Regions from separate parts of the Undibacterium sp. GW821-FHT07F11 genome, predicted to be linked through region 1. Evidence: predicted binding sites of a transcription regulator. Region 1 holds the regulator's gene; the other holds the start of a gene.
The links. Region 1 encodes FliA, which starts transcription of late flagellar genes. Its sites were predicted from a motif close to CTAAAGTTTNNNNNNNNNNNGCCGNTA; they were not measured.
Positions count from the first base shown of each region.

Region 1 (15,465 bases):
AAAAAATATGAACTCAGGCCATGACAAAGAGTCTGAGTTTCAATTCAAAAGAAAGAAAATATGAATCAATCCATATCTGCTGAACCGCCAGCGCAGTTCACGGGCTATCAAAAATTTGTACTCGCCATACTGGCGTTTTTACAATTCACTATCATTCTGGATTTCATGATCATGTCACCTCTGGGTGCGATTCTGATGCCAGCTTTAAATATCACGCCTTCACAGTTTGGTGTGGTGGTGTCTGCCTATGCCTTCAGTGCTGGTATCGCTGGTTTTGCGGCAGCGGGTTTTGCTGACCGCTTTGACCGTAAAAAACTCTTACTGTTTTTTTATGTTGGTTTTATCCTTGGTACCTTCCTTTGCGGTATCGCACCTAATTTTTATTTCCTGTTATTTGCACGCATCGTGACTGGCCTGTTCGGGGGTGTCATTGGCTCTATCGTGATGGCGATTACGACGGACCTGTTCCCTTTCAGCATGCGCGGCCGGGTCATGGGCGTGTTGCAATCGGCGTTTGCAGGTAGCCAGATTCTGGGTTTGCCTATTGGTCTTTATCTGTCCGCTCACTGGGGCTGGCATGCGCCTTTCCTGATGATCGTGGGCATGGCTGCATTGGTCGGCGTTATCATCATTGCGAATCTGAAACCGATAGACGGACATCTGAAATTGCAGTCTGATCGTAACCCCTTCCATCATTTGCGAGACACAATAGCAACACCAAGGTATTTGCTGGCATTTGCTGCAACAGGCTTCCTGAGTATCGGCGGCTATATGCTGATGCCATTCAGTAGCGCTTTTTCAGTTAATAACCTGGGCATTTCGATGAAAGAATTGCCGATCGTTTATCTGGTCACCGGATTTGGTGCGATTATCACTGGCCCTATGGTGGGCAAGCTCAGTGACAAATTTGGTAAATACCGCGTATTTTTATTCGGTGCGGTAATGACCATCATCATGGCGTTGATCTATACACGTCTTGGTATCACGCCGTTGCCTATGGTTATCCTGGTCAATGTCTTGCTCTTTGTTGGTATTTTTTCTCGCATGATCCCTGCCCAGGCAATGATGTCAGCTGTGCCAGCGGCTGACAGCCGGGGCGCATTCATGGCGATCAATTCATCGTTGCAGCAAATTGCCGGTGGTGTTGGTTCTGTGGTTGCGGGGATGATCGTCAGCCAGCCTGATGGTGGTGCGATATTGCATTTTGATTTGCTGGGTGACATTCTGGTTTGTACTGTGTTGCTGACTGCCGTCATGATGTACTTCATACACCGTATGGTGGCGACACCTGTTATTGCTGTACCTGCCTGATCAAGGCATTTCAATTAGCTAGTTTCAATAAAAAATCTGAATACTTTGCTACGGCAAGTGTTCAGATCTCACTCATTCATGGCCCTTTAAGCATAAAGGGCTAGCCTTTCCCCAGAGCTAAGGGGTATTTCTTCCTTTATTCCCCGCATCTTGTGCTTCTGTCATAGCCAATAATTACACCTGTACACATGCGTAATCAAAGCAATGCTTGCTTTGAGGAAATAACAGGAGTCGGCAATGGCCGAAGATAGCGATCTCGAAAGAACCGAACCGGCCTCGCCCAAGCGCCTTGAACAGGCGCGGGAAGAGGGCGACGTTCCGCGTTCGCGCGAGCTATCTACCTGTACCATCTTGCTGGCGGCAGGGGGCGCGCTCTGGGGCATGGGTGACGGGCTGGTGCGCCAGTTGAATCATGCATTGGTCGCTGGTTTGTCATTGGAACGGGCGATTATCTATGATCATGAACTCCTGTTTTCAAAAATTGCCACCAGCCTGATGGAGGTACTGGTGGCTTTTGCCCCAATTGCCGGATTATTGATGGTGGTGGCGCTTGGCTCGCCTTTGCTGATAGGTGGCTGGCTGTTCAGTGCCAAGGCTTTGACCCCGAATTTTTCGCGCATGAATCCGATTTCAGGTCTGGGTAATATGATTTCCACCCGCGCAGGTGTGGAATTGATCAAGGCGATCATTAAAACCATCTTGGTCGGTACGGTTGCCTGGATAGTCATCATGGGGCAAAAGAATGCCATTTTTGCCTTGCCGCTGGAATCGTTGAAATCTGGCCCAGCCCACGTCGGCCACATGATGGGTGTATGCTTTCTGGCCATCGTTGGCTCGCTGGCCGTGATCGCCGCGATTGATGCACCTTACCAGATGTGGCAATACGCTGAAAAGCTGAAGATGACGCATCAGGAAGTGGTGCAGGAATCCAAAGAAGCGAACGGTAATCCACAAATCAAGGCGAAAATTCGCGCCCAACAGCGTGAGATGGCACGCCGCCGCATGATGTCTGAAATTCCGACTGCTGACGTCGTTGTCACTAACCCGACTCACTTTGCTGTTGCCCTGAAATATACCGAAGGCGGCAATGGTGCGCCTAAGGTCATCGCCAAGGGGGTTGATGCAGTTGCTGCCAAAATCCGTGAACTGGCGAAGGAACACAATGTGCCCTTGCTGGAAGCGCCGCCATTGGCACGTGCGTTGTACAAACATACTGACCTTGGTGATGAGATACCTGAAGCCCTGTATGCCGCCGTGGCAGAAGTGCTGGCCTATGTGTATCAATTGCGCAGTTACACCAAAGTCGGCGGCAACAAACCTGTAGAACCAAATGATCTATATGTACCACCAGAGCTTGATCCTAATAACCAAACACAAAATCAAGCAGATAATCAAGCAGGAGTCCGAGCATGAATAGTTTCACCTTACCTGCCTGGATGAATGGCATAAATACCAGAGCGCTGGCGGCGCCTTTCCTCATCATCCTGATGTTGGCGATGATGATCTTGCCTCTGCCAGCATTTGTTCTGGACGTGTTTTTCAGCTTCAATATCGCGATTGCGATTATCGTTTTGCTGACCAGCTTGTATACAGTCAAACCGCTGGATTTCATGGTGTTTCCTACTGTACTGCTGGTCAGTACGATGTTGCGCCTGTCCCTGAACGTGGCTTCTACCCGCGTGGTACTGACTGAAGGTCATACTGGCCCGGATGCCGCCGGTAAAGTGATCGAAGCCTTTGGTCACTTTTTGATTGGTGGTAATTACACCGTTGGTATCGTGGTCTTCGTTATCCTGACCATCATTAACTTTACCGTCGTCACCAAGGGCGCTGGCCGTATTGCTGAGGTGGGTGCGCGTTTCGCCCTGGACGCGATGCCAGGCAAACAAATGGCGATTGATGCTGACTTGAATGCCGGTTTGATCGCTGAGCAGGAAGCACGCCGCCGCCGTACTGAAGTCGCGCAGGAGGCTGAATTCTATGGCGCCATGGACGGTGCCAGTAAATATGTACGTGGTGACGCGGTGGCCGGCATCATGGTCACTGTCATTAATATCGTTGGTGGTCTGGTAGTGGGCATGGTGCAGCATGACCTGGATTTTGCTACTGCGCTGAAAAACTATACATTGCTGGCGATCGGTGATGGACTGGTGGCGCAGATACCTTCGCTGATCATTTCAACGGCAGCCGGTGTTGTGGTTTCTCGTGTAGCCAGTGACCAGGATATCAGCGGACAGTTGATAGGGCAATTGTTTGCCAAGCCCCAGGTCATGATCATCACCGGCGGCATCATAGGCGGCATGGGTTTGATACCCGGCATGCCGCATATCGCCTTTATATTGTTGGCAGCAGTGCTTTGTGGCGGCGGCTATTTGTTGAACAAGCGCGCCCAGATGCCTCCGGTCATTGAAGAAAAAGTCGAAGCTCCTGCCAATGCCGGTCAGGAAATGGAAGAAGCGACCTGGCAAGATATTTTGCCTGTCGATACTCTGGGCCTGGAAGTTGGTTATCGCCTGATCCCATTGGTAGATAAGAACCAGGGTGGCGAACTCTTGCGCCGTATCAAAGGCATACGCAAAAAATTCGCCCAGGAAGTTGGTTTTTTGTCGCCACCTGTCCATATCCGCGACAATCTGGAACTGAAACCTTCGGCTTACAGGATTACCCTGAAAGGTGTTGAAGTTGGTGCCGGTGAAGCGCTCAGTGGTCAGTATCTGGCCATCAACCCGGGTATGGTGACTGGCAATTTGCCTGGTGCTGTCACCAATGATCCTGCCTTTGGCTTGCCTGCGGTCTGGATAGAGGCTGCCATGCGCGAACAGGCACAAGCCATGGGTTATACCGTGGTTGATTCCGGCACCGTTATCGCTACCCATTTGAATCACCTGATCACCAGTCACGCGGCTGAATTGCTGGGTCGTCAGGAAGTACAGTTGTTGATGGATCATCTGGCGAAAGACATGCCAAAAATGGTGGAAGAACTGGTGCCAAAAGCCCTGCCTTTGTCCATCCTGCAAAAAGTATTGCAGAACCTGCTCATCGAAGGTGTGCATATCCGTGACATGCGTACCATCATTGAGACGCTGTCCGAGCAGTCCATGCATACCCAGGATGCCAATGAGCTGACGGCGCAGGTCAGGATTGCACTGGGTCGTGCCATCGTCCAGCAAATCTTCCCGACCGGGAATGAGATGACGGTCATGACCCTGGATAGCCGCCTTGAACGCCTGTTGATGCAAGCCCTGCAAACCAGCGGTGCTGATGGTTCTGGCATAGAACCTGGTCTGGCCGATACCCTGGCGAGCCAGACCGAGGCTGCAGCCCAGCATCAGGAACAAATGGGCCTGACTCCAGTCTTGCTGGTGCCAGCACCATTACGTGCCTTGCTGTCGCGCTTCTTGCGCCGCAATTTGCCGCAACTCAAAGTCCTGTCACACGCAGAAGTACCTGAAACAAAAACCATTAGAGTCACCAGTCTGGTCGGAGGTCAATCATGAACGTCAGAAAATTTACCGCGAACACTTCTCGCGAAGCTTTGCGCATGTTGCGCGATGCTTTGGGGGCAGATGCCGTTATCCTGTCGAACCGTAATGTGGGCGGCAAGGTGGAGATTCTGGCGATGGCCGATGAAGCCATCAGCGCCATTGCCCCCGCTTCCAGTGATGAGGCACCGGTACCTGAAGTGCCGCGCTTTGCGCCGCGTTTCCAGCCAGAGGATGCTGTCATGAGGCCGCGCGCTTTTGAACGCTCCATGGACGCGCCTGCAAGTGTGCCGACTTTCAAGTCTGTGACCAGCGCATCTGCTTTCACCAGTGAAATCGAAGCGCCGGTGAGCGCCAATGAACTCAATGATGTGATGTCAGAAATACGCTCCATGCGCAGTATGCTGGAATCGCAACTGGCAGAGATATCATGGACGCAGACGCAAAAACGCCAGCCGCAAAAAGCAGAAATCCTGCGTGAATTGCTGGCTACTGGCTTTAGCGCCAGCTTGTCCCGCTATCTTGTAGAAAAACTGCCAGAAACTGGCAAGGTTGAGAATGGCCTGGACTGGATCAAGAATGTGCTGGTACGCAATCTGTCCACTATCGATAATGAAAATGAAATGCTGGAAAAGGGCGGCGTGTATGCCCTGGTCGGCCCTACAGGTGTAGGCAAGACTACGACTACGGCCAAGCTGGCTGCTCGTTGCGTCATGCGCCATGGCCCCTCCAAGCTGGCATTGATTACTACCGATGGTTATCGTATCGGCGGCTTTGAACAATTGCGTATTTACGGCAAAATCCTGGGTGTGATGGTGCATGCCGTCAAGGATGAGGCTGATTTGCGCATCGCCTTGTCCGAGCTCAAGAACAAGCATACGGTGCTGATCGATACAGTCGGTGTCAGTCAGCGCGACAAAATGGTGACTGAGCAAGTCGCGATGTTGTCAGGAACAGACACTCCGGTGAAGCGCTTGCTGTGCCTGAATGCGACATCGACAGGTGAAACCTTGAGTGAAGTGGTGCGTGCTTATCAGGGGAATGGTCTGGCAGGTTGCATTTTGACCAAGCTCGATGAGGCAGCGACGATAGGTGGCGCACTCGATATTGCGATACGCCAGAAGCTTATGGTGTATTACGTTGCCAGTGGCCAGCGTGTGCCGGAAGACCTGCATATTGCCAACAAGCTGTATCTGATAGACCGTGCTTTCAAACTCAAGCGCGAAACGGCCGCTTTCCGTTATCTCGATGAAGAGTTGCCTCTGCTGATGGCTGGTGCAGTCACGGCTGCACAGGCATCAGGACGTGCTGGTCAGGAGGTGTCCCTTGGCTAGTTTCGATCAGGCTGAAGGCCTGCGCCGCATGCTGGCTGGGCCAAAACCAAGAGTGTTTACCTTTTTGTCAGCATTGAGGGAAGATGAAAAAAGCGGCATGCTGGTCAATCTGGGGGTGTCGCTGGCACGTCAGGGTAACCAGGTGTTGATGGTGGACGCTCGTTCATCAGAGAATAGTGTTGGCGCATGGTTGAATGCCAACCTTGATCAGACCTTATTGGATGTAGCGAAACAACAGCGTACAATGAAGGAAGCAGTGAAATTGGTTGCTTCCGGCTTGTCGGTGACGATGTTGGCGCGCCATGCATGGCTGCCGCCAGAAAATACGCGGCAATTGTCCAAAGTGTTTGATGTGGCGGCGAACCGTGCTGATCTGGTCATCGTGGATAGCGAGATCAATTTGGATGACAGTTTTCCGTTGGCGACGCTGGACGACAGCGAACTAGTAATACAGGTTTCAGCTGATCCCGACATGATCAAGGCTGCTTATGGCCTGATCAAGCGAGTGAGCAATCGGCTTGGCAGGCGTGGTTATGGTATTTTAGTGTCCGGTGCATCGGAAAAAGAGGCGAGATTGATTTATACAAATATGGCGCAGGCGGCCAGCCGTTATCTGGCAGTGCCACTGCACTACGTCGGCAATGTGCCGGAAGATGAACATGTAAGAAAGGCTGCACATTTGGGACGCTCTGTGATTGATGCTTTTCCTAAAGCCCTTGCTTCTCTGGCATTCTCCCGGCTGGCTGAACAATTGGCGAAGACCGCGCGTTCCACATTATGTTTAGAGGGAGTCCCTGAGCTGGGTGTCGGTCTCGGAATGTAATCAAAAAATGTACACCGCTAGCGGAAAATCAGATAAAAACTTCCTTTTAAGGGAGCATGCGCCCCTGGTCAAGCGTCTGGCTTACCAGTTGAAGGCGCGCCTGCCTCCCAGTGTGGAGGTAGACGATCTTGTGCAGGCCGGTATGATAGGCCTGCTGGATGCCGTTAACCGCTATGAAGACACCCATGGAGCACAGTTTGAAACCTATGCGGTGCAACGCATACGGGGTGCCATGCTGGATGAATTGCGCAGTAGTGACTGGTTGCCGCGTGGCGTGCGCCAGAACATGCGCAAGATAGAAAATGCCATGAATGTGTTGCAGCAAAAGCTGGGGCGACCACCACTGGAAACCGAAGTGGCGAAGTCGCTCAAGCTCAGCCTGGAAGAGTACCAGAACCTGCTCACTGACAGTGGCGGGCATCAACTCGTGTACTACGAAGACTTTCATGATTCAGATACCAAGGAACATTTTCTCGATCATTATTGCTCGGATTTTTCTGGCGATCCGCTACAAGATTTGCTCAATGACGACTTCCGCGATGCTGTCATCGGCGCGATAGACAGTCTGCCAGAGCGAGAGAAACTGCTCATGGGTCTGTACTATGAGCAGGAATTAAATCTTAAAGAAATCGGTGCCGTGATGGGGGTGTCAGAATCACGGGTCTCACAATTACATAGTCAGGCTGTGGCCAGGCTCAGGGCATACTTAAGGGAGAAAGCGTGGACTGGGCTAGCATAGTTGGTTTGATACTGGTGGTGTTAGGCATCGTCAGCGGACAGTTGATTGAAGGCGGGCGCCTGTCTTCGCTGGTGCAACCTGCTGCTTTTGTGATTGTGGTGATTGGTACCCTGGGTGCAGTGCTGTTGCAAAGCAGGCTCAATACCTTTATGCGCGGTGTGCGCATGCTGCGCTGGGTGGTGTCTGAACCGCCGGACAGCAGCAAAAAAAATGTCGCAGATGCGCTGATCTGGAGCGTGGTCGCCAGACGCGAAGGTTTCCTGAGCCTGGAGCGTTATATGAATGCTTCCACTGATCCCTTCATAGGCAAGGGCCTGCGTCTGGTGATTGATGGCATAGACCCGATACGCCTGAAAGACATACTTGATGTCGATATATCGCTCTATGAAATGGAGCAGCGCCAGGCCGCTAAAATTTGGGAAGCAGCAGGTGGTTATTCCCCGACCATAGGTATCCTGGGTGCCGTGCTGGGGTTGATACATGTGATGGAAAACCTTAGTGATCCATCCAAACTTGGTGGTGGTATTGCTGTTGCCTTTGTTGCCACGATCTATGGTGTGGGCATGGCCAACTTATTGTTCTTGCCAGTCAGCCATAAGCTGAAAGAAATCATAGGCCGAGAAGTGACGCGGCGTGAAATGTTGTCTGATATTTTTTATAGCATCGCTTTGGGCGACAGCCCGCGTGTGGTGGAAGAAAGACTGACCAATCATCGCAACTGACGGTAAGGCTACCAGGTAATGCCAGACTAAGGCTAGACTGAGAAAATATACTTATGGCAAGAAAAAAATACCACGAAGAACCAGAAAACCATGAGAGGTGGCTGGTTTCTTACGCGGATTTTATTACCTTGCTGTTTGCTTTTTTTGTCGTCATGTATGCGATATCCTCGCTGAATGAGGGCAAGTACCGGGTCTTGTCAAATTCGCTGACTGGTGCATTTGGCAAGGTTATGACGGTTAATCCCAAGCCTGTTGACGCGCCAGTTGAGCAAAAAATCAAACTTGATCCTTTGCCGCTGGTCAAAAACCGCATCAGCGAAGGCTTGCGCAAGGAGAGAGCGCAAATGACCACCATGGCCAAGGACATCCTGACCGTGCTGGAGCCTTTGGTGCGCGAAGGCAAGGTGAGGGTGACCCAGACCAGCCGTGGTATCACCATAGAAATTAATGCCAGCCTTTTGTTTGCACCGGGTGATGCGCGTCTGAATATCGATTCCATACAGGCGCTGAAAGCCATTGCCGGTGTTCTCAAGATCGATACCCATGCGATACAGGTAGAAGGCCATACCGATAATCTGCCTATCAAAAACTCTATTTTCCCCTCTAACTGGGAATTGTCTGCCGTACGAGCCAGTACCGTTGCCCGTTTGCTCACAGAGAACGGTGTCGATGAAAACCGGGTGACAGCAGTAGGGCAGGGGGCGAAATTACCAGTGAGCGACAATGAGACACCAGAAGGGAGAGCCAGGAACCGGCGTGTATCTGTCACCATACTGGCAGTCTTGCCAGAGCCCGTAGTAGAAGTGCCTTTAGTGCCAGCATCTGCGCCTGCTGCAACATCATTGCCCGCACAAGCTGCAAGGCCAGCCGCAGCTTCCTTGCCTCAAACTGCGGTGAGGCCTTAAATTCGTTGAGGTTTGCCCGGAAAGGGCGAGGACAGACGCATGACAAAGTGTCACGTCAGTCTTAGGTGGCGATATAGCCTTTACCTGGCGTGCTTTTGACAGTCGATTGACCATTTGGGCCATACATGGACCCAGCCTGATTTGTATTTTGTTGCAGCAGATTTAAGGTTGCCTGATTCAGCGACAATCGACGGTTAATCAGTGAACCGTTGGTGCGATTATCTTCTTTGGCTTGCACAGTCAGTTGTAGTAGCGCATCCCAGTGTTTGGCGACAGTCTGGGCATCGTCGGCTTGCTGCAAATAAGCTTGCATGCCGTCAATATCAGCGTTAAATCCAAGTTCACTCAAAAAGCTGTTACGCTTTTTTTCCAGTTCCGTCATTTTGACTACAAGTTGTCCCTTGCTCTGGGTAAAGTCATTGAGCTGGACAATATCGCTTTCAACCAGTGCAGATTGCTCTTGCTTAAGCAACTCGGCGAGCGACGACATGACGCTCACTTCTTCCTGCAGGCATTGTTGAATGGCAGCGTGTCCGGAACTTGTTGCGTTCATTTTAGCGTTTTCTGGCGTTGAGCAAATCTTTAACTGTTTCCAGAAGCCCATCAGCGACTTTTTCCGAATTCACCTGAAAGCGTCCTTCGGAAATGGCCAGCTTGATCGCTTCCACCTTCTTCGTCTCAAACACAGCATTGCTGGCCTGCGTACTTTGCAAGGCTTGCAACTGTGTGGACAGGGTCGAAATTTGTACTTTCGACGAATTCGTCACGGGTACCGCAGTTTCCGCGGGTTTTTCCGTGCGAGCCTGTTGCGGGCTTACTGGTAGCCCCGCGGTCTTATTCAGTGCGTCATCAATTTTCACAGCGATACCCTCTAGTGTGGGACTTACAAACATCTACATCCAGTTTATCGGCTGTGTAATTTTAAACTTTAACCTTACTGTGAAAAAATATTGCATACATTTAATTCTATAGGCTAAATATCTTGCTATCAGTAAACTATTTCTATAATGCCACCATTCTTGGCAACACCGCTGACGGTTTGTCCAGAGCTGGTTTTGGCCTTGGCAATCTGCCCATCTGCTGCGTTATTGAGCGCAATGGCATCTGTTGCTACTTGGAAACCAGGCCCATTGCTGACTACCCGCACAGATTGTCCCTGTTGAACTACGGCAGGACTCTTCAAGGCATCCAGACGCATGACGCTGCCAGAGGCCATGGAAACCTGCATGCTTTTACCGATCGCTTGCTCAGGAGCAGTGATGACACCGGCTGGCAATTTTGAGATATCGCCTCTTTGCTTGCTTAAATCGTTTAGTGAAATGACTTGCCCATGAGTAAGGGCGTTGGCTGCAACATAATAATCCGCCGTGACTTGTACATTTGCCTGCAGATAAACCAGCCAGGGGGCAGGTGCAGTACAGCGTATCGCCAGGGTCACTTTGCCCCATGGCTTGCTGCCTGGCAATAGATAGGGATTGGGATTATCGCAAGCCTGCAAGTTGAGTCGTTTATCAACCTCACCCACGCTCACCACTACTTCATTGCTCAGGCCTGATGCCTGTAGTGTCAAAAAGTCCAGTGCAATCTGGCGCAACTGTGCAGTGTCCTGGGCCTGGGTTGCAGGTGCCGCCTGACCAAGGCATGTGAAGCCGAGCAGCGATAGTGTCAAAACTTGCTTGCTGACGATTCTGCTTAATTTCTTTGCGGCTTTCATCATGTTTCCTGCCTGGATTGTTCTGAACTCTATTTTAGGATTCACAGGCTTTTTTGAATGCTTGAATAAACGGGCTTTTCCCTTTCTGCTTGCCTGATCAAACTTGTCCTGTGGCGAATAAGATGCAAGGTATAGAAAACCCTTGTGTGCCTTATGAGTAAAGCACAGTGGCAGAGGAGAGAAAGATGGTTGGCAGATTAGATGACTTTTTGAAATTCCACGAGACTGCCTTGTCAGTCCGGGGGCAGCGTCAGCAATTGCTGGCATCCAATATTGCCAATGCTGACACACCTAATTACAAGGCGAAGGATATTGATTTCTCCAGCGCACTCAGCCATGCCCTGGGGCAAAACCTGAACCAGTCACCGACAGCCTTGAGCAAGACCGCAGCCCAGCACATCGACACACCGGGTAGCGTAGCAGGCATGACGCCACAATACCGCCCCACAGTACAAGGTAGCGTCGATGGTAATACTGTTGATATGGATGTGGAGCGTAATCAGTTTACCGACAATGCCCTGCGTTATGAAGCCAGCCTGACCATTATCAATATGCAGATCAAGAATATGTTGGCAGCGATACAAGGATAATCATCATGTCACTCTTTAATGTCTTCAATGTTGCCGGATCAGCCATGAGTGCGCAGTCACAGCGCCTGAATGTGGTAACCAGCAATCTGGCCAATGCCGACAGTGTCACCAGTTCAGACGGTACGCCATATAAAGCCAAGCAGGTGGTTTTCAGTGCAGTGCCCGTGGCAGGCACTGCGTCTACCGCCGTCAAGGTAAATGAGGTTGTAGAAGATACTAATCCGCCTAAACTGATGTATGACCCAAAACACCCGATGGCGGATGAAAAGGGTTATGTCGCCATGCCAAATGTGAATGTGGTGGAAGAAATGGTGAATATGATTTCGGCATCACGTTCATATCAAAACAATGTAGAAGTCATGAATGCAGCAAAAACCATGTTGCTGAAGACCTTGACTTTAGGGCAATAAGATTTCTTGAAGGAATAGATCATGGCTACCAGTGGCGTACAAAGCAGTACCGTTGATCCAGCATTGCTGGCGACAATGAACGGGGCAAAAGCCTCGGCAAATTCGACAGAAGATGCCAAAAACACCTTCATGACTTTGCTGGTAACCCAGCTCAAGAACCAGGACCCATTGAACCCTATGGACAATGCCCAGGTGACCAGTCAATTGGCGCAATTGTCTACAGTTTCTGGTATCGATAAGTTGAATGCATCGGTGACTGCCCTGAGCGCCAGTTTCCAGAGCGGACAAAACCTGCAGGCCGCCAGCATGATAGGCCACGGCGTGATCGCACCAGGCAATTCCATGATAGTCACGGAAGGCAAGGGTATTTACGGCGTTGAATTGCCGCAGGCTGCCAGCAATGTTGAAGTGGTGATACGTGACAGCTCGGACGTGATTGTCAGAAAAATGACTCTGGGTGCCTTGCCGCAAGGTGTGAATACCCTGACCTGGGATGGTAAAACCGACGCTGGTACGACAGCCGCCAATGGCGCCTATAAATTCGAGTTTGTCGCCAATGCGGCAGACAAAAAACTGGATGCGACCAGTCTGGCATTTGGTGTGGTATCGAGCATTACCTCAAGCTCTCAGGGCTTGAAGCTCAGCCTGCCAAATATTGGTGATGTCAGTATGAATGACGTAAGACAAATTTATTGATCCTTGGAGTAATCCTGTATCAAATCCTGTAGTAATGCGTAACGACGAACTAGCCTAAGTAAGGGAGAAATATCATGGGTTTTCAACAAGGACTGAGTGGACTTAACGCTGCTTCCAAATCCCTGGATGTGATTGGTAATAATATTGCCAATGCCAGCACCGTGGGTTTCAAGCAAGGACAGACGCAATTTGCCGATGTCTATGCCAATTCACTTAATGGCTCTTCTGCAGGTACTGTGGGTATTGGTACTAAAGTATCGGGTGTCGTGCAGCAATTCACGCAGGGTAATATCTCGACGACGAATAATCCCCTCGATATCGCAATTAATGGCGGCGGCTTCTTCCGCATGTCGACCAATGGTGCTGTCACCTATACACGTAACGGTCAGTTCCAACTGGATAAACTTGGCAATATCGTCAATGCGCAGGGTGCGCAATTGACGGGCTATGTAGCCAATGCCGCAGGCGTACTGTCTACGGGTGCTGCTGCTCCCATCAACATCAATACTGCAGATATTCCGCCTGCACAGTCAACGCTGATCAATGCGGTCATGAATCTGGATTCGCGCAAACTTGTTCCTGGTACGCAATTGCCAGCTACGATTCCGCCTGTCATTACACCTATCGCTTTTAGTGCGACTGATCCGACTACTTATAACAGTTCCACTTCCCTTGCTGTGTTTGACAGCTTGGGTAACTCACACGTTGTTCAGTCATTTTTTGTCAAGGTAGACAATATTGCGACGCCACCTACTGCGCCTGTCACGATTGAGTGGGACGTGTTTGCCACTGTTGATGGTGTCCTGATCGCTGGCGCGGGTGCGACGGCCAACTCCATTACCCGTCTTGGCTTTGATAACCTTGGCAGGTTGAGTGCGGTAACACCGCAGTTCTCTGCCACAGATCCGCGTGCAACTACCTTGACAGTGCCAGTCAGTACTGGTGCGGTGACGCCGATTAATACGACGCTTGATATCAAATACGATTTCACTGGTACTACACAATTTGGTTCGGATTTCAGCGTTAGTAAAAACACCCAGGACGGTTATGCATCCGGCAAGCTGGCAAAGTTCAATACGGCTAAAGATGGCACTATCGTCGGTAGTTATACCAATGGTAAAACAGCTGTTCTGGCGCAAGTAGTGTTGGCCAATTTCACCAATCCAAATGGTTTGCAATCAACTGGTGATAATCAGTGGATAGAAACCGCAACTTCTGGCAATGCCCTGGTTGGGCCACCAAATTCTGGTGCCCTGGGAACTTTGACTTCATCTGCGACAGAGGATTCAAATACTGATTTAACAGGTGAGCTGGTGAACATGATTACCGCCCAGCGTGTCTACCAGGCCAATGCACAAACCATCAAGACGCAGGATCAGGTTATGCAAACACTGGTCAACCTGCGTTAATGGTGAAGTGGTGAAGTTTTTAGCTGAATTGATATGCGTGTTTTAAATCTCAGACAAACAGGAGTAGCTCATGGATAGACTGGTATATACCGCGATGACCGGTGCCAAGCATATCCTTGAGCAGCAGGCTACCGTCTCGCATAATCTGGCGAATGTCACGACTACGGGCTTTAGGGCGCAACTGGATTCATTCCGTGCTGTGCCAGTCAAGAGTGATGGCTTGCCTACCCGTGCTTTCGTGGTGGATGCCACGGTAGGTACGGATTTTTCTACCGGTGCCATGCAAAATACAGGCCGCGAACTGGATGTGGCAGTGCAGGGCAAGGGTTGGCTGGTGGTGGAAAAGGCAGATGGTTCCGAGGCTTTTACCAGGCATGGCAGTCTGAAGGTCAGCGAAAACGGTATCTTGCAGACGCAGAGTGGTTTGAATCTGGTGGGTGATGGCGGGCCCATCACCATACCGCCAGAAGTATCAATTGCCATCGCCAAGGATGGTACGGTATCGACCATCCCCACCGGTACCAAACCAAATGCCGTGCAAGTCATAGGCAGGTTAAAACTGGTTAATCCTCCTGAAGAGAATATGGTGCGTGGAGACGATGGCTTATTCAAAACAAAAGATGGTGTTGCCGTTGATGCAGACCCTTTGGTAGGTGTTGCTGGTGGCATGCTGGAAAACAGTAATGTGAATGTTGTTGAATCCATGGTCAACATGATTAATCTGGCACGCAGTTTTGAAATGCAAATGAAGCTTTTGCAGAATGCCGAGAATAACGCCAATAAAGCAGGTCAAATCCTGACTTTGAGTTGAGTGCTTCTGTAGCACAATAGCCTTGTAGAAATCTTTGCCGCCAAGATAAAGCGAGGCAAAGTAAACCAAGGCAAAAGGGGAAAGCAATGATACGTTCATTATGGATAGCCAAGACTGGCCTGGATGCGCAGCAAACGCAGATGGACGTCGTGTCCAATAACCTGGCCAACGTCAGCACCAATGGCTTCAAACGTTCACGCGCTGTGTTTGAAGATTTGCTATATCAAAATATACGCCAACCCGGTGCGCAAAGTTCACAACAAACGCAATTGCCGTCTGGCTTGCAACTCGGTACCGGTGTGCGCCCGGTTGCTACAGAAAAGATTTTCACGCAAGGTAATTTGCAACAGACTGGCAATAGCAAGGATGTGGCAATACAAGGCCAGGGATTTTTTCAGGTCTTGCTGCCTGACGGTTCTACTGCCTATACCCGTGATGGTTCTTTTCAGACTGATAATCAGGGGCAACTGGTTACTTCCAGTGGTTTTGTTATCCAGCCTGCAATCACTATTCCCGCTA
Region 1 is NZ_JBWKQH010000010.1:165,324-180,788, reverse strand. It holds gene AC07OI_RS23830 (MFS transporter) at 61-1,311, shown strand; gene flhB (flagellar biosynthesis protein FlhB) at 1,549-2,724, shown strand; gene flhA (flagellar biosynthesis protein FlhA) at 2,721-4,808, shown strand; gene flhF (flagellar biosynthesis GTPase FlhF) at 4,805-6,127, shown strand; gene AC07OI_RS23810 (MinD/ParA family ATP-binding protein) at 6,120-6,950, shown strand; gene AC07OI_RS23805 (RNA polymerase sigma factor FliA) at 6,958-7,689, shown strand; gene AC07OI_RS23800 (flagellar motor protein) at 7,671-8,411, shown strand; gene motD (flagellar motor protein MotD) at 8,465-9,316, shown strand; gene AC07OI_RS23790 (flagella synthesis protein FlgN) at 9,378-9,869, opposite strand; gene flgM (flagellar biosynthesis anti-sigma factor FlgM) at 9,871-10,176, opposite strand; gene flgA (flagellar basal body P-ring formation chaperone FlgA) at 10,305-11,033, opposite strand; gene flgB (flagellar basal body rod protein FlgB) at 11,216-11,620, shown strand; gene flgC (flagellar basal body rod protein FlgC) at 11,626-12,030, shown strand; gene AC07OI_RS23765 (flagellar hook assembly protein FlgD) at 12,052-12,726, shown strand; gene flgE (flagellar hook protein FlgE) at 12,801-14,135, shown strand; gene flgF (flagellar basal-body rod protein FlgF) at 14,206-14,946, shown strand; gene flgG (flagellar basal-body rod protein FlgG) at 15,033-15,465, shown strand, end outside.

Region 2 (15,465 bases), on a different contig from region 1:
AAACAAGCCGCTGGTGTTGATCTGATGCTGGAGTTTGTTTGCTGTTGCACTAGTGTCCTTTAATTCTGCAACTGTCGCCACTACAGGCGTCTGACTGGCAATACTCAGTTTTTCGCCCTGATTTGGGGCAGTCTGCAAAATTTGGGTAATAAATTTACCTGTACTGCTCAGGGATGTCGGTGCGCTACTCAGGCGATCCGGCGTCGTATCAATTGCAACGGCATTGTTGAGGTTTGCCTTGTTACTGACTTCAGTCGATTTAGTCGTTGCAACTTCCTGAGTACTGACTTTAGGTGAATTGATGCTGGCATCATTGCTGATTTTTTTGCCAGCTTCGTTGACGGACAGATTGACTATGCTGGAAGTATCGGCTTTGACGCCAGACTCTGGAATACCTGTCCTGGCGGTAGTTTGAGAGCTGGGTGTCTCAACTTCGTCAGCAACAACGCCCAGATAATTACTGGCAGGCAGTTGCTGGCGTTTCTCTGCACCTGTGGCGTAATTTTGCGGTAGTGGGGTCGGGAAGTGAGCGTCGCCGTCATGTTCCAGCAGGAATGTGGGGCGAGGCTCGGTCGCAATAAGGCGCAATGGAATTTGGTCACCCGTCTTGCTACCTTCGGGTAACATCATTTTGGCAGTAATACCAGCTACTCTGACGGTAAAGCTGCCGTCCATCAATTTTGACAGGATCTCGCCCTTGAGCAATTGCCCGGTAACAAGCTGTGCCAGTTTCGGGGTGATGTCCTGCTTGGTTTCGCTAATTGATAGTGCAGCTGCTGGTGCCTCGATATTGGCAACTGGTTTGGACAGGATATCGAGTCGGGTAGCCATAAAAATCAGGCTGTATTACCTGCACCATAAGCATTGGATAATTTTCTGTTGGTACTGGAATTTTTCATCATATCTGACAACTGCGCCATCCATGGTTCAGTAATGTCACGGATTTCCTTGTCGTCAGCAAGAATTTTTTTGATGATGCGGACTTTCTTGTCACGCATATCTGCAGGCAGATCAAAAGGAATCTCGCTTTCACGTATGGTTTGTACGCGACTGGAGCAGTCACTTTCCAGTTGTTCCAGCAATTCCCAATTTCCTGAGCGTGCAGCTTCCAGCATGTTGCCTGTAATCGAAGCAACATTTTCATACAATGAGATCAGTTCCAGACTATTCATCTTGATTCAAGCCTCAACAAAGTTGGCAGGACGAGGTGACAATGGGTCAACATTCATTTTCGGGGCTTCAGTAATGACCTCTTTAGTGGGGGCAATGGCTTCCCAGGAAGTTTTCAGGTCACGCAATAAATTCTGAACTTCAGTGAGCATATGGTCGTTATTTTCCAGATTGGCTTGCAATAGCCTGGCCGTCATGTACTCGTACAATGAGTCCAGACTGACAGCAATTTCACCACCGGCTTTTTTATCCAGGCTGGCACGCAAGCCGTTTTCAATAATCGCTATTGCTTTTGAAATAGCCTGACCTTTGGAGGCGACATCTCCTGTACTCAAATGATGCACGGCATTTGAAATGGCAACTATGGCTCCATCAAACAGCATGACTATTAATTTGTGGGGACTGGCAGCAACAACGCCAGTCTCAATGCCAACTTTTGCATAGGCATTTGCGCCGCGCACTTGAGATGAGCCAAACATAGCGATTTATCCTCTCTGGTATTTTCTGATTGCTTACTGAATTTATTTCGTACTTGCAGTTAATGCTGCTAATTGCTGAGTAAGAAACGAACTCGTATTATTGAGGTTGCTTACAATTCTATCCAAAGCAGTAAATTGCGCACGATAACGCGCTTCTACATCGAATAAACGACTATTCAAAGTATCGCGTTGTTTGCCGATATCTTTGATACTTCTGTTAATGCCATCACTAGCGCTGGATATCGAGCCTGAAGTACCGACAACGGTAGAGAGCAGGGAAGATATCTGTGTTGCATAGCCTTTGGAGAAATTCAATGTCCCGCGAGCACCAATGGCACCGCCGCTAACCAATATCTTCAGCCCTTCAGTTGGCGTACTGGCCGCACCTGTCAAATATTGACCAACTCCAGATGCAGTGACGCCATTAATTTTACCTGCAACATCAACGCCAGCCGTTCCGGCCAGCGAAGTGCCAGTCAATGAAGCTGCACCTGTTCCTGTACCATCGGCCAGTGTGACGTTGGATGCACTGCCGTAGCGAGTGGATTGCAATTGCAGAAAACCACTACCATTGATGGTTGCAACTACGGTCGAACCATTATCTTTGAATATTGAATTGCCATTGATCGACGTCTGTATCAAAGTGGCGAGTGCGGATGAGGTATATGAGCCGGCAGCCAGGGATACCGATGCGGTTTTACCATCCAGTGTGACATTGACTGTTGTGCTGGCTGCAATCGTTGTATTGCCGGTAGTCAGGTCAAGATTTCCCAGCAGACCACCTTGTGTGGCAATCGCGGAGACTTCAACAGCATAAGAACCTTGTTGCGAAGCGCTGGTTGAGCTGCTGTAGCTGATCAGGCTGTCTGTGGCTTTACCAACAGAGGCAAACAAACCGCTGATTTCACTGTAATTAGTGTTTAACGCACTCTGTAATTTACTTGAATCTATCGCCAGGGTGCCGTCTTTTTGAAAATTGATACCTATGCTGGCAAGCGTCGTGATATTACCACCCAGGCCATTCACACCTGCGGTCAGGGTAGAGCGAATCTGGCTTTGTACATTGCGGGCAGTCGAATCACCAATCAGGATGCCGCCTTTTTTGGTATTTGCATCATAGCCAGTCAGGTTCTTTAATGTGGACTGCAGATCGTTATAGCCTTTGACAAAGCCATTGATCGCGGACTGGATGCCACTGGTATTGGTGGTAAGTGTCAGTGAGGTTGTGCCAACCTTGCCAACATTGAGGGTGGTGCCCTGAATCGCACCAGTGACTGCATTGGAGGCACTGGAAATGGAAATGCCATTGACGGTCAGTGCGGCATTTTGCGCAGTCGTTGTTTCCGTCAGGTTTTGTGTACCGGCAGGGTCGTAATTTAGCAGGTTTTGAATCGCTGCATCACCGGTAGCACTGATTTTCAGGCTGGATGCAGCCCCTGTTTTACTGGAATTAAGCACCAGATGGTAAGGTGTTGCGCTGCCATCGCCAACGATAGTCGCATTGACACCCACATTGGCGGCATTGATCGCATCACGTATACCTTGCAGTGAATTATTGGCGCCATCAATAGTTACCGTGCCGGTTGCCTGACCAGCGTCCTGGGTAAATGTAGAGCCACTATAGACGCCATTGGTGGCGCTACCGCCGGTAATGGTGCCAAACTGGAAGCTGATGGTCGTGCTGGTTCCGCTACCGATGCTGGCTGTGGTACTGAGTTGACCTGCACTTGAAATAGTTTGCGCCTGGGCAAGCTTGCTGACGTTGATATTGTAGCTGCCCTGTGTGCTAACACTGGTCGTAGTTGCCGAGACTATCGAACTATCTCCAGAACTGGCAGTCAGTGTCTGGAAAGTCCCGAGATTGCTCAGGCCGGTCACATTCGATTGAAAAATGCCAAGCGCACTATTGAGTGAGCCGTAAGCGGACAGCTTTGCTTGAAAGCTGGCTTCTTTTTTGGCTAATGTAGTCAGGGGTTGGCTTTCAACCTGCATTAACTTTGTAATCAGGCCATTAACGTCAAGATTTGCGCCTATGCCTGTTGATTGTATGCCCACGTTATTCCCCCTTGTCAGACCGTACTGTACTAAATTATCGGCTAAGGCAAACTAGACTTTAGAGGGGAATTTACCTGCCAATTTAAAATTTAGCCCAAAAAGGCCATATTTGTGAATTATGCTTGCTGTTTAATTAATAGTCCCTGCAATTTATCGAGTGAGCGAGAAATTTCAAGAGCTTCTTCTGAGGGAATCTGACGCAATACTTCTTTGGTTTGCTGGTCAACAACTTTGACCACGACACGATTGCTGTGCTCTTCAACACTAAATTCCAGGTTCTGGGACAGTGCTTGGATCGTTTTGTTGATATCGTTGACTGCTTTCGTCACTTTCTCTACTTCGGGTGGGGAAGTAGCGGACGAAGTCGCTTTGACAGCATCAATGGTTTGGGTTACAGCAGCAGATGACTTGTGTACCGTAGCGCCAGCATCTGAAGCAGGTATGCGGTCATTGATCAGTTGTCCTGATTGAGAAGCACTCCCTATCGATCGGATGTCCATGATCTTTTCCTTCAAGAAAAATACCCCTGACCAAAAATTTGGTCAGGGGGACATGCTTTAAGCTTAAGTATAGACCTAATTTACATAAGCCTACTGTTATTAACCACGCAACAGGGCCAGAACACCGTTAGGCAAGGCATTTGCTTGAGCCAGAATCGCAGTACCGGCTTGTTGCAGAACCTGACCACGTGTCAGTGTAGCAGTTTCCTGAGCGAAGTCTGCATCACGGATACGGCTGCGGGATGCTGTCAAGTTTTCAGAGTTAGTGTTCAGGCTTTCGATCGCAGAAGAGAAGCGATTTTGATACGCACCCAAAGAAGCGCGGGAGCTGTTGATCGATTGCAAGGCCGCATCAATGGTCGTCAACGCGGCGGTGGCCCCGGCAGCAGTGCCCAGATTCAGTGAGGATACACCAGCACCGACTGTTACTGTGGCAGAAGTGAAGCCACCTGTCAGATTGGCTGCTGTCAAACCAGTGCCAGTACCGTTAGCCAGAGTGATACCTGCAGAGCTGGTAGAAGTCAGGGACAGTGTCGATGTGCTGACATCAGTTGCGCCAGTTGCCGATACAGTAATACCTGTGTTGGCGGCGGCAGCAGCAGCATTTGTGCTGGCTGTTACAGTAACGTTGCGGCCATCAGCAGCAGCCAGTGCAACTGCACCAGTTGTTGTATTGAATGTAGCTGTAACACCTGTTTGTGTACTGATTGCATTAACCGCTGCAGCAACTTGAGCACCACGTTGAGCACCGGAAGTCGAAGCGCTCAAGGCACCCAGATTCACGCCGTTAATAGTGATGTCGCCGGAAGCAATCGCTGTTGCAGATGTGCTGGCTGTACCTGCAACTGTTGTGGAACCTACAGTCGCTGTAACGCCTGTGCTACCGCTGATCGCATTGATTGCTGCTGCTTTTGCGATACCGCTGCCTGTGGAGTTGGAGAAAGATACGCCGTCAGCAGCAGATGCGCCAACCTGGAAGCCGTTGATGGACAGGTCACCAGCAGCCAGAGCTGTTGTAGTAACTGCACCGGCACCGGCTACTGTAGTAGCGTAGCTGGAAGATGCACCAACACCCAGGGCGCTAGATTTTGCGCTGGAGATGGAAGCGATACTGATTTGGTCGTTTGCTGTACCGTTAGCACCAACTTGGAAAGTTTGTGCTGTGAAGCTACCGTCAAGCAGGTTCACGCCGTTGAAGTTAGTGTTGCTGGCAACGCGGTTAATTTCAGAGATCAACTGACTTGCTTCGTTGTTCAGAGCTGCACGATCAGAAACGCTGTTGGAGCCGTTGGCAGATTGTACGGCCAGATCACGGATACGTTGCAAGTTGGCACCGATTTGTTGCAGTGCGCCCTCAGCGGTTTGCGCCAGAGAGATACCGTCGTTTGCATTACGAGCAGCTTGATTCAAGCCGCCGATTTGCGAGGAAAGACGTTCGGAAATCGCCAGGCCAGCAGCATCGTCTTTTGCGCTATTGATACGCAAGCCAGAAGACAAACGTTGGAGGGACGTATTCAGAGCGGATTGAGATGTGCTCAAATTGCGTTGCGCATTCAGCGAAGCAATATTGGTATTAATGACAGCCATGGTGATTCTCCTTACCTAAGTTATACAATTTTGGCGTAGTAGCCTGAAACTTTGGTCTTTCGTGCTGACTATTGGACCGCCGTTGTAAAGGGTATCGGTAGAGACTAAAAAAGTTTTAGCGTGTTTCTGAAAATAAATCTTATTTTTTCTGCTCAAGTTTTTTTACTCTTTCCGCTTGTCGGCGCTTTTTTTAAATACTTTAGGGTCTAATTTGATTTAGTTTTCAGGCTTTATTTAACACATGGAAACAAAATCATTAGTTATAAAATAAGCCTGAGCATGATGGTTTCTGGTATTTTCCGATTTAAGCATGCAGTTTTATTCACTTTGACCGACAGCCTGTTAAATTGAGTGACAAATATACAAATAAGAAATTAAACCTTACCAAGGCGTTAATCATGGCAAAAACCGGTTTTGATACACAAAAGGCGATGCGTGAGGTAAATAAACTTCTTGCCGCGCACTCACTGGCCGATGCCAGGCAAGCCTGCCTGAATGTTATTAAGCATTTCCCCCATCATGCAGAAGCCTTGTATACCTTGGCAAAAGTATCTGGCGAACTAAACCGGTACGATGAGGCTATTGAATACTTGAAGCAGGCATTCGCTGTTACTTCAAATTTCTTTGGTGGCAGGAGCATTGCTTTTGGTATTTTCAATAAGTATCTGACAAACAAGGATTTTCCCCGATTAGAAGAGTCCAGTCTTTGGTTATCAAACTACTTGCCGAATGATGGCATCGTCTGGGATTATCTAGGTGTAGCGCGCATAGAGCAGGGTAAATTTCCTGAGGCTTACGAAGCACTGAGTAAGGCCATTGCCTTATTGCCGGGCAATCCACATATCCTTGTGAATATCGGCAGCGCCCTCATTTCTCTTGAGCGCTGCGCCGAAGCAATTGTCTATCTCGAGAAATCCCTGGCAATTCAACCTGATCTGGTTGTTGCGCTGAATAATCTTGGGAATGCCTTACGTTATATAGGCAGGACTGAAGATGCCATTGAAAAAATATCCAGTGCGATCAAGCTTAGTCCTGATTTGCCTTATTTATACAATAATCTTGGCCTTGCCTATCGAGAAAACAGTATGTACAGCATGGCAATAGAGCAATATCGCCATGCTTTGCGACTGCAGCCAGACCTGGTTCAGGTGTACCCTAACCTGATAGATGCCTTGCGTCAGAATGGCCAGGTGCAGGATTCCATACAATGTGGTCAGCATGCGCTGAGCTTGACCGAGGATTTACCTGAAATCTGGGGTGCTTACGGCGATACATTACGTGAGGCAAATCATCTTGATGCGGCGATTGAAGCTTATATCAAAGCACTATCTTTTAAAACTGATAATCAGTCATCCTTTAATCGCAAGATATACACAAACTTGCTGTTTTGCCTGAATTACCATCCTGATTTGACGCCCGAGGTCATATACAACGCCTATCACGAGTTTGATTTACGTTTTGGGGTGCCACTCAAATCTAACTGGAAAAAATTCAAAAATACACTTGCCCCAGGTAAGCGCTTGAAAGTAGGTTACGTCACCCAGGCTTTCTATAACCATGTGTGTAAATATTTTCTTTTGCCATTAATAGAAGGACACGACAAAAGTCAGGTTGAGGTGTATGCCTACGCCAATCCACCTTTTGATGATGAAGTAACAGCCTATTATAAGAAGCAGATAGATCATTGGGTGCCAACCCGGGATATGACAGATGATGTCCTGGCAGAGCGTATACGTGCAGATGGTATTGATGTTCTGATCGATGTGGCTGGTCATACGAACGGTAATCGCCTACCCGTTTTTGCCCGCAAACCTGCGCCGGTTTCCCTGCATTGGCTGGAGTATGGCTACACCACAGGTCTCAGTGCCATAGATTATTACTTGACTGACAAGCCCAGTGTTGACGACAATTGCGCCCATTTGTTTTCTGAAAAAATTTGGTGTCTGGATGGGCCTGCGTTTGTGTACAGGCCAGATACCAGAAGGGCGGAGTTGGTGTCGCCGCCGTTTGAGCAGACTGGCGTCATCACTTTTGGCAGCCTGTCTCGTTCGACCAGGATAAATCACAGAGTAGTGCGTGTATGGTCAACAATACTGGATGCGATGCCCAATTCTCAGTTGATGATCAATAGTGGTGATTTCAAGGATCCGCAAGTACAAGAAGAAATGGCGTCCCGTTTTATGCGTTATGGCATAGACAGGTCTCGTTTGCATATAGGTTACAGTTCCCCCTCCTGGGAAGTGTTAAAGCATGTGGATATAGGCCTGGATTGTTTTCCGCATAATTCTGGTACGACCTTGCTGGAATCCTTGTATATGGGCATTCCGTTTATATCCTTGATGGACAGACCTCCTGTAGGGCGCATTGGTGCCAGTCTGTTGACAACGATAGGACATCAGGAATGGCTGGCCCAAACTGAGGAAGAATATGCGCAAAAAGCCATTATCCTGGCGCATAATCCTGATGAATTGCGCAGGCTGCGCGGCAGTTTGCGTCAGGAGATGGAGCAATCATTGCTGATGGATGAACCAGCTTTTGCCCGCTCCGTAGAAAAAGCCTATCGCCAAATGTGGGAAATTTATTGTAAGGAGCAGAATGCATGAAAGCGGTGATTTTAGCCGGAGGACTGGGAACGAGAATTTCTGAAGAGACTCATCTCAAACCTAAGCCCATGATAGAAATTGGCGGGCACCCCATACTTTGGCATATCATGAAATCGTACTCGGCCCACGGGGTCAACGATTTTGTGATTTGTTGCGGTTATAAGGGCTACTTGATCAAGGAATATTTTGCTAATTATTTCTTGCATATGTCGGACGTCACTATAGACATGCAAAAAAATCACATGGAAGTCCATGAGCGCCATGCGGAGCCATGGAAGGTAACATTGGTGGACACTGGCGAAGAGACCATGACAGGTGGGCGGCTCAAAAAGGTCGCACGTTATATCCAGGATCAGGAAGCCTTCTGTTTTACCTATGGTGACGGCGTGTCGGATGTGGATATCAGTGCCTCAATTGAATTTCATAAGTCACACGGCAAGCTGGCTACTGTAACAGCCGTGCTGCCTCCTGCGCGTTTTGGTGCGCTGGAGCGGAATGGTGACCAGGTTTTGGGATTCATTGAAAAACCAAGAGGTGATGGAGGATGGATTAACGGCGGGTTTTTTGTTTTGTCTCCCAACGTGCTCGATTATATTGCGGATGAAAATGTCAGTTGGGAACTTGAACCCCTGTCTGGTCTGGCGCGCGCGCAACAATTAATGGCTTTTGAACATGCTGGTTTTTGGCAGCCTATGGACACTTTGCGTGAAAAGAATCTGCTCGAAGAGTTGTGGCAATCAGGGAGTGCACCTTGGCGGAAATGGTAAACCGTATGCTACCCGACCCTGAATTCTGGAAAGGGCGCAAGGTATTATTGACAGGGCACACTGGCTTCAAAGGGGCCTGGTTGGCTTTCCTGCTTCAAAGCATGGGGGCAGAGGTGACAGGACTGGCTTTACCACCCAATACTTCCCCTAATTTATTCGATGCACTGGCGTTGGGGCAGTGCATGAGCAGTCACATTGGTGATATCAGGGATTTTGAATTGGTGGCGCAGGTCGTGCGCGCGTGCCAGCCTGAAGTAGTACTGCACCTGGCAGCACAGGCGCTGGTCCGACCAAGTTATCGGGATCCGCTGGCAACATTTGCCACTAATACTATGGGAACAGCCCATATCCTGGAAGCGCTCAGGGAATGCAACAGCGCCAGGGTCGCAGTAATGGTGACGACCGATAAAGTTTACCGTAATCTGGAGCAAATGCGCCCTTACCCTGAAACGGCTGAACTGGGAGGGCATGATCCGTACAGCGCCAGCAAAGCAGCATCAGAATTAATTATCTCCAGTTATCGTGATGCATTTTTGGCGCAGCGAGGGCTGACTCTGGCAGTTGCGCGAGCAGGGAATGTGATCGGCGGCGGCGACTGGTCTGAAGACAGATTGCTGCCAGATGCTGTCAGAGCCTGGGAAGCAGGGCAGGTGTTAAAGGTACGGAGACCGCAGTCCATGCGCCCCTGGCAGCATGTGCTTGAGCCTCTGTCTGCCTATTTATGCCTGGCTCAGGCTGGATATGAAAGTGCTGGCTTGGCTCAAGCATGGAATTTTGGCCCTGAAGGAGCTGCTAGTGTACGTGAAGTGGTGCAACTGGCCCGCCAGGAATTCGGTCGCGGAGAGGTTGATTTCGCCAGCGAAGTTGAAGGTGTGCATGAAGCAGGCTTGTTAGCGCTCGATGCCAGCAAGGCGCGAAATGAATTGGCCATCGTGCCACGTTGGGATTTGTCTGCTGCTGTCTCGCACACTATGCGTTGGTACGCCGATTTTTCTGTGGGGATGCCAGCACGAGACTTGTGTCAGCGTGATGTCAACGCCTATTTTCCCCCGGGAGACTGATAGGGTTGATCTGTATGAATAACTTGCAACTTACATACTAGCTGGTAGTATGTTCAAAATTGTTTTTTGATGAAATGCCATGCCGCCTGAACGCTTTGAGTTAATACCAACACCTTTAGAAGGCTTGCATGTTTTGAGGCGTAAACCATTGGGCGATAGTCGTGGTTATCTGCAACGCATGTTTTGTTCTGGTGAACTGGCGCAATTTGGATGGCGGCAGCCAGTCAGCCAGATCAATCATACTTTTACCATGAAGAGAGGTACTGTGCGTGGTTTGCACTTGCAGCTTCCTCCCTATGCCGAGATGAAGTTGATTACTTGTTTAAAAGGGGAAGTCTGGGACGTAGCTGTTGATGTCAGAAAAAATTCCGCAACTTACTTGCAGTGGCATGCGATTTTTCTGACAGAAGAGAACAGGTATAGTTATCTGTTACCAGAAGGATTTGCCCACGGATTTCAGACCCTTTCTGATGATGTAGAGATGATGTATTGTCACAGTCAGCCTTATATGCCTGCGTATGAACTGGGACTGAACATCATGGATGAAAAATTGAAAATAACTCTACCCTTGGCGATATCTGAAATATCGGAAAAAGATCGCCAATTACCTTGGTTGGGTCATGAGTTTAGCGGAGTGAATTTATGAAATGCAGGCATTGTGAACATGTCTTGTCGAAACCTTTCCTTGACTTGGGAAGTGCGCCACCTTCAAATGCATATTTGCGTCCGGATACTCTGGAAAACCCGGAAACCTGGTTGCCTTTGAAGTTGATGATTTGCGAAGTATGCTGGTTGGCACAGACACTGGATTTTACAGGCCGCGAAAACTTATTTGATGCTGAATATGCCTATTTCAGTTCTTGTTCTGCCAGTTGGTTGCAGCATGCGCAACAATTTGTGACGAAGATGCGTCAGCAATTGAATCTGGATGCCAATAGTCTGGTAGTAGAGATCGCAGCGAATGATGGTTATTTATTGCAATATGTGCAAGCTGCTGGTATCCCCTGCCTTGGAATTGAACCTACGACCAGCACGGCAAATGCTGCGCGGGCCAAAGGCATTCCTGTTTTAGAGCAATTCTTTGGCATGGAACTTGCGCAGGAACTAGTTGCGAAAAGGCAATCGGCAGACCTGATGGTCGCTAATAATGTGTTGGCGCACGTACCTAATATTAATGATTTTGTGAGCGGTTTTGCCTGCTTGCTCAAGCCTGAGGGGGTGGCAAGTTTTGAGTTTCCGCATTTGCTTAATATGGTGCAGGAAAATCAATTTGATACGGCCTATCATGAACATTATTCCTACTTGTCTTTACATGCGGTACAGGTGATATTTGAAAAAAACGGTTTGCATGTATTTGATGTTCAGGAGTGGCCTACCCATGGGGGCAGCCTGCGCGTACTTGCACAACGTAGCGATACTATGAAATATTCGCTAGAGAATAGTGTCGCCGCCATGTTGCTGAAGGAAAGGGCCGCGGGTATTGCAGATCTGGCTTTTTATCAAAATGCTCAACGACAAGCTGAAAAGGCCAAGTTTGAATTATTGGAATTCTTACTGACTTGCAAGAAACAGGGGCAGCAGGTAGTTGCCTATGGCGCAGCTGCAAAGGGTAGCACTCTGCTTAATTTCTCAGGTGTCAGGCCGGACCTTTTATCGTATGTGATTGATATCAATGTGCATAAACAAGGCAAATATTTGCCGGGCAGCCGTATTTCTATCGTGACAGAAACAAGACTCACTGCAGATAAGCCAGATTATGTTTTGATTTTGCCATGGAATTTGCGTCAGGAAATCGTCAGCCAGTTAGACTATGTCCGGTCGTGGGGAGGGAAGTTCGTCACGGCCATACCATCGTTATCCATTTTTTAGCAACAGAGAGACATGTCATGACAAATGATCCGCGCGATGTTAACGGTGAGCGTTTGCAAAATGCCCTGCATAAATTAGGGCGCAATATTAAACACAGGGAAGAACTCATTGCCCTGTTAAAGAGAATGGAAAATGAAATGAATTTTCCTGATATCTCTGTGCGTAATGATATAACTGGTCCGATCATTGATGCCTTGCACGATGACACCGATGTATATGAGAAGACCTTAGAGGATGGAACACGTTTCCGTTTTCTGTTCCGAACCAAGATTGCACGCGATTTCATGTTGTCTGATCAGATTCACCCTGACCATGTGTGGGAGCCTCAGACGACCAAGCTTGTATTGGACCTGGCAGCATCAAAAAAAGGCGATGTGATCGTCGGCGGTGCTTATTTTGGTGACCAGGCAATTCTGGTAGCTAAAAAAATCCTCGACAGAGGAGGTGTTATACATGGCTTTGAACCAAATACTGAGCAAGCAGCCATGTTTGAAGAAAATGCCAGGATCAACGATTTGCCGAATGTCAGAGTAAACCGCCTTGGCTTATGGTCAGAGAGTAGTGTCAAACTAAAACTTGATGGCTTCGATTCATTTGCCAACTCAGTTGAGGCAAAAGAAGACGAAGATGGTTTCAAAACCATCAGTATTGACGATTACAGGAAGCAAAACTCTTTGCAAATCAGCTTGATACAACTAGATATTGAAGGGGCTGAATTGTCTGCCCTGAAGGGGGCCATGTCGACCTTGAAGCAGGATCAGCCCAATATCGTTTTTGAAGTCCATCGCACCTATGTAGACTGGAGTAAAGGACTGGACAATACTGACATTTGCCGTTTTCTGGCGGACTTGGGCTACAAGGTTTTTGCTTTGCGCGACCTCAATTCTCATTACAGCATGGCCGGGAAAAGAATTGAAATTATCCCGGTAAACAAGGTTTATCTTGAAGGTCCGCCGCATGGCTTTAATATGTTGGCAGTCATGGACGAAAGCTATTTGCAATCTGACTTATATCGTATCGTTGAAAATGTCAGCCCAAAACTATTGGTGCATAAAGATCCCGCACTTCATCATCCTGTCGATGGTTTTTAAGTCCCATGACAGTCATTGAAAAAAAAGCGACCATCATAGGAGGGCAAGGCTTTGTCGGTAGTTATCTTGCCAGCTATTTGCGGGCTCAAGGTTGGCAGTGCCATATCCCGGATAGAAACGAATTCTTCCTGGGTAAGGAGGATATGGGCTATGTGTTTTATTGTGCTGGATTGACGGCAGATTTCAGGCAAAGGCCTTTTGCGACCGTTGAGGCGCATGTGCAATTACTGGCAGGCGTATTGGAGCGTTGTAATTTCAGTTCGTTGACATACTTGTCCAGTACCAGGGTTTATTCCGGTGCAGCTTCAACTGCTGAAAATGCAACTTTGTCGGTCAGGTCATTTGAACCTGGAGACTTGTACAATATTTCCAAACTGATGGGTGAGAGTCTGTGCTTGAATAGCGGGCGAAATGTGCGTGTGGTCAGACTCTCTAATGTTTATGGTGAGGCTATGCCGGATACAAATTTTCTCGGAGAGATACTGGCAGAGGCAGTGACAAAAAAGAGAGTGATATTCCGAAGTTCTCCAGATTCAGAGAAAGATTTTGTATCCATACAGGATGTCGCCTATTATCTGACGGAGATTGCCTGCGCGGAAGGGAACGAGATATATAACCTTGCCGCTGGCAAGAACACCTCAAATTCGACAATTGCAGCTATTCTTCAGAAGACAGGGGTGCACTGTTCGTTTCAGGAATCTGCGCAAAAAATATGCTTCCCAAAAATCAACACAAGCAAGCTGCAGCAAAATTTTGGAAGCAGGACACAAGATTTTGCAAGTGATTTATCTACATTATTTACCCGCTACTGTGAGGCTGTATGAATCCAATAAAACAATTCGAAATAGAGAGAGATGCCCGCATTGAGCAACTTGGCAAAGATGTTGAATTCCAGGCGCAATCCAGAGATTGGTTGGAACAGAGTATGCGCAAGCAATATGTCTACAATTTTTCGTGGTTGGGTAGACCCGTCATCCAAAATCCGATTGATCTAATCGCGGTACAAGAAATCATCTGGCGGGTACAACCTGATCTGATCATTGAGACGGGAATAGCGCATGGAGGCTCAATTATTTTCTCGGCATCGATGCTTGAACTCCTCGCGCTTTGCGGCGGTAATCAGGATGCTAAAGTGTTAGGGGTAGATATTGATATCCGTGAGCACAATCGGGAAGCGATTTTGGCGCATCCTATGTCCAGAAGAATCAGTATGCTGGAAGGATCCAGTGTTGCCCCGGAAATAGTAAAGCAAGTGCAGACTGCAGCGGAAGGGAGAAAATCCGTTCTCGTCATGCTGGATTCAAATCATACGCATGAACATGTTCTTGCTGAATTGGCTGCATACTCGCCATTAGTCAGTAAAAGCAGTTATTGTATTGTTTTTGATACCTTTGTTGAAGATGTCCCGGCAGATGTGTTTGAGAACAGGCCATGGCAACCAGGTAATAGCCCCAAAACTGCAGTGCATGATTTTTTGAAAATGCATCCAGAATTCGAAATTGACCAAGGTATGCAAAATAAGTTACAGATAACCGTAGCGCCCGACGGATTTTTAAAACGCATAGCATAGATTGTTATTTATTATCCTTCTTAACATTACATTTTTCTTAATCTAGTCACAAATTAAAAAATTAAAGGTCATTATGGCAGTCAATTATTCGATGGTGAATTTTTACGGACTGAAGGATAACGAGGCATTTATCAAAGGGATTCAGCAGTCCGTGAATCAGATCAATGATCAGGTAGGTATTTTTACCGGCGATAATTTATTTACTTATAACCGCAACTTGAGTTTTTTAGGTGATGAGAAATTCATGGCTGCATTTAATAGGCACGCCCAAGACTCAACAGAGAAGTCTATCATCTGGCGCAATTATGTAACGTGCTGGGCTGCAAGGAACGCCTTGCGGTTGGAAGGGGATTTTGTCGAGGCAGCTTGCTATAAAGGCACCACGGCCAGAATTATCTGGGATTATGTGAACTCTGTGACTCCAACATCCAAGCACTATTACTTGTATGACTTGTTTGAGCATGATGATTCTATGCCGCATCATGCCCTGCCTGCACACAGCAATGTTTTGTATGAGCAGGTGAAGTCTCGATTTACCGAATTCCCTAATGTTCACGTCGTTAAGGGCAGAGTACCAGATAGTTTCGCCATTGCAGTGCCGGAAAAAATTTCATTCTTGCATCTGGATATGAATCATCCAGACGCTGAAATTGCTGCGCTCGAAGTCTTATTTGATCGTCTAGTACCAGGCGGCGCCTTAATTTTTGATGATT
Region 2 is NZ_JBWKQH010000003.1:583,451-598,915, reverse strand. It holds gene fliK (flagellar hook-length control protein FliK) at 1-831, opposite strand, end outside; gene AC07OI_RS09995 (flagellar protein FliT) at 837-1,172, opposite strand; gene fliS (flagellar export chaperone FliS) at 1,179-1,649, opposite strand; gene fliD (flagellar filament capping protein FliD) at 1,692-3,704, opposite strand; gene AC07OI_RS09980 (flagellar protein FlaG) at 3,821-4,204, opposite strand; gene AC07OI_RS09975 (flagellin N-terminal helical domain-containing protein) at 4,304-5,791, opposite strand; gene AC07OI_RS09970 (O-linked N-acetylglucosamine transferase, SPINDLY family protein) at 6,190-8,394, shown strand; gene rfbF (glucose-1-phosphate cytidylyltransferase) at 8,391-9,161, shown strand; gene rfbG (CDP-glucose 4,6-dehydratase) at 9,167-10,222, shown strand; gene AC07OI_RS09955 (dTDP-4-dehydrorhamnose 3,5-epimerase family protein) at 10,302-10,868, shown strand; gene AC07OI_RS09950 (methyltransferase domain-containing protein) at 10,865-12,091, shown strand; gene AC07OI_RS09945 (FkbM family methyltransferase) at 12,109-13,182, shown strand; gene AC07OI_RS09940 (NAD-dependent epimerase/dehydratase family protein) at 13,188-14,006, shown strand; gene AC07OI_RS09935 (cephalosporin hydroxylase family protein) at 14,003-14,752, shown strand; gene AC07OI_RS09930 (TylF/MycF/NovP-related O-methyltransferase) at 14,826-15,465, shown strand, end outside.
Region 2: a site for FliA is predicted at 3,740-3,766, ahead of fliD (flagellar filament capping protein FliD). Genes of this name have one in related genera too.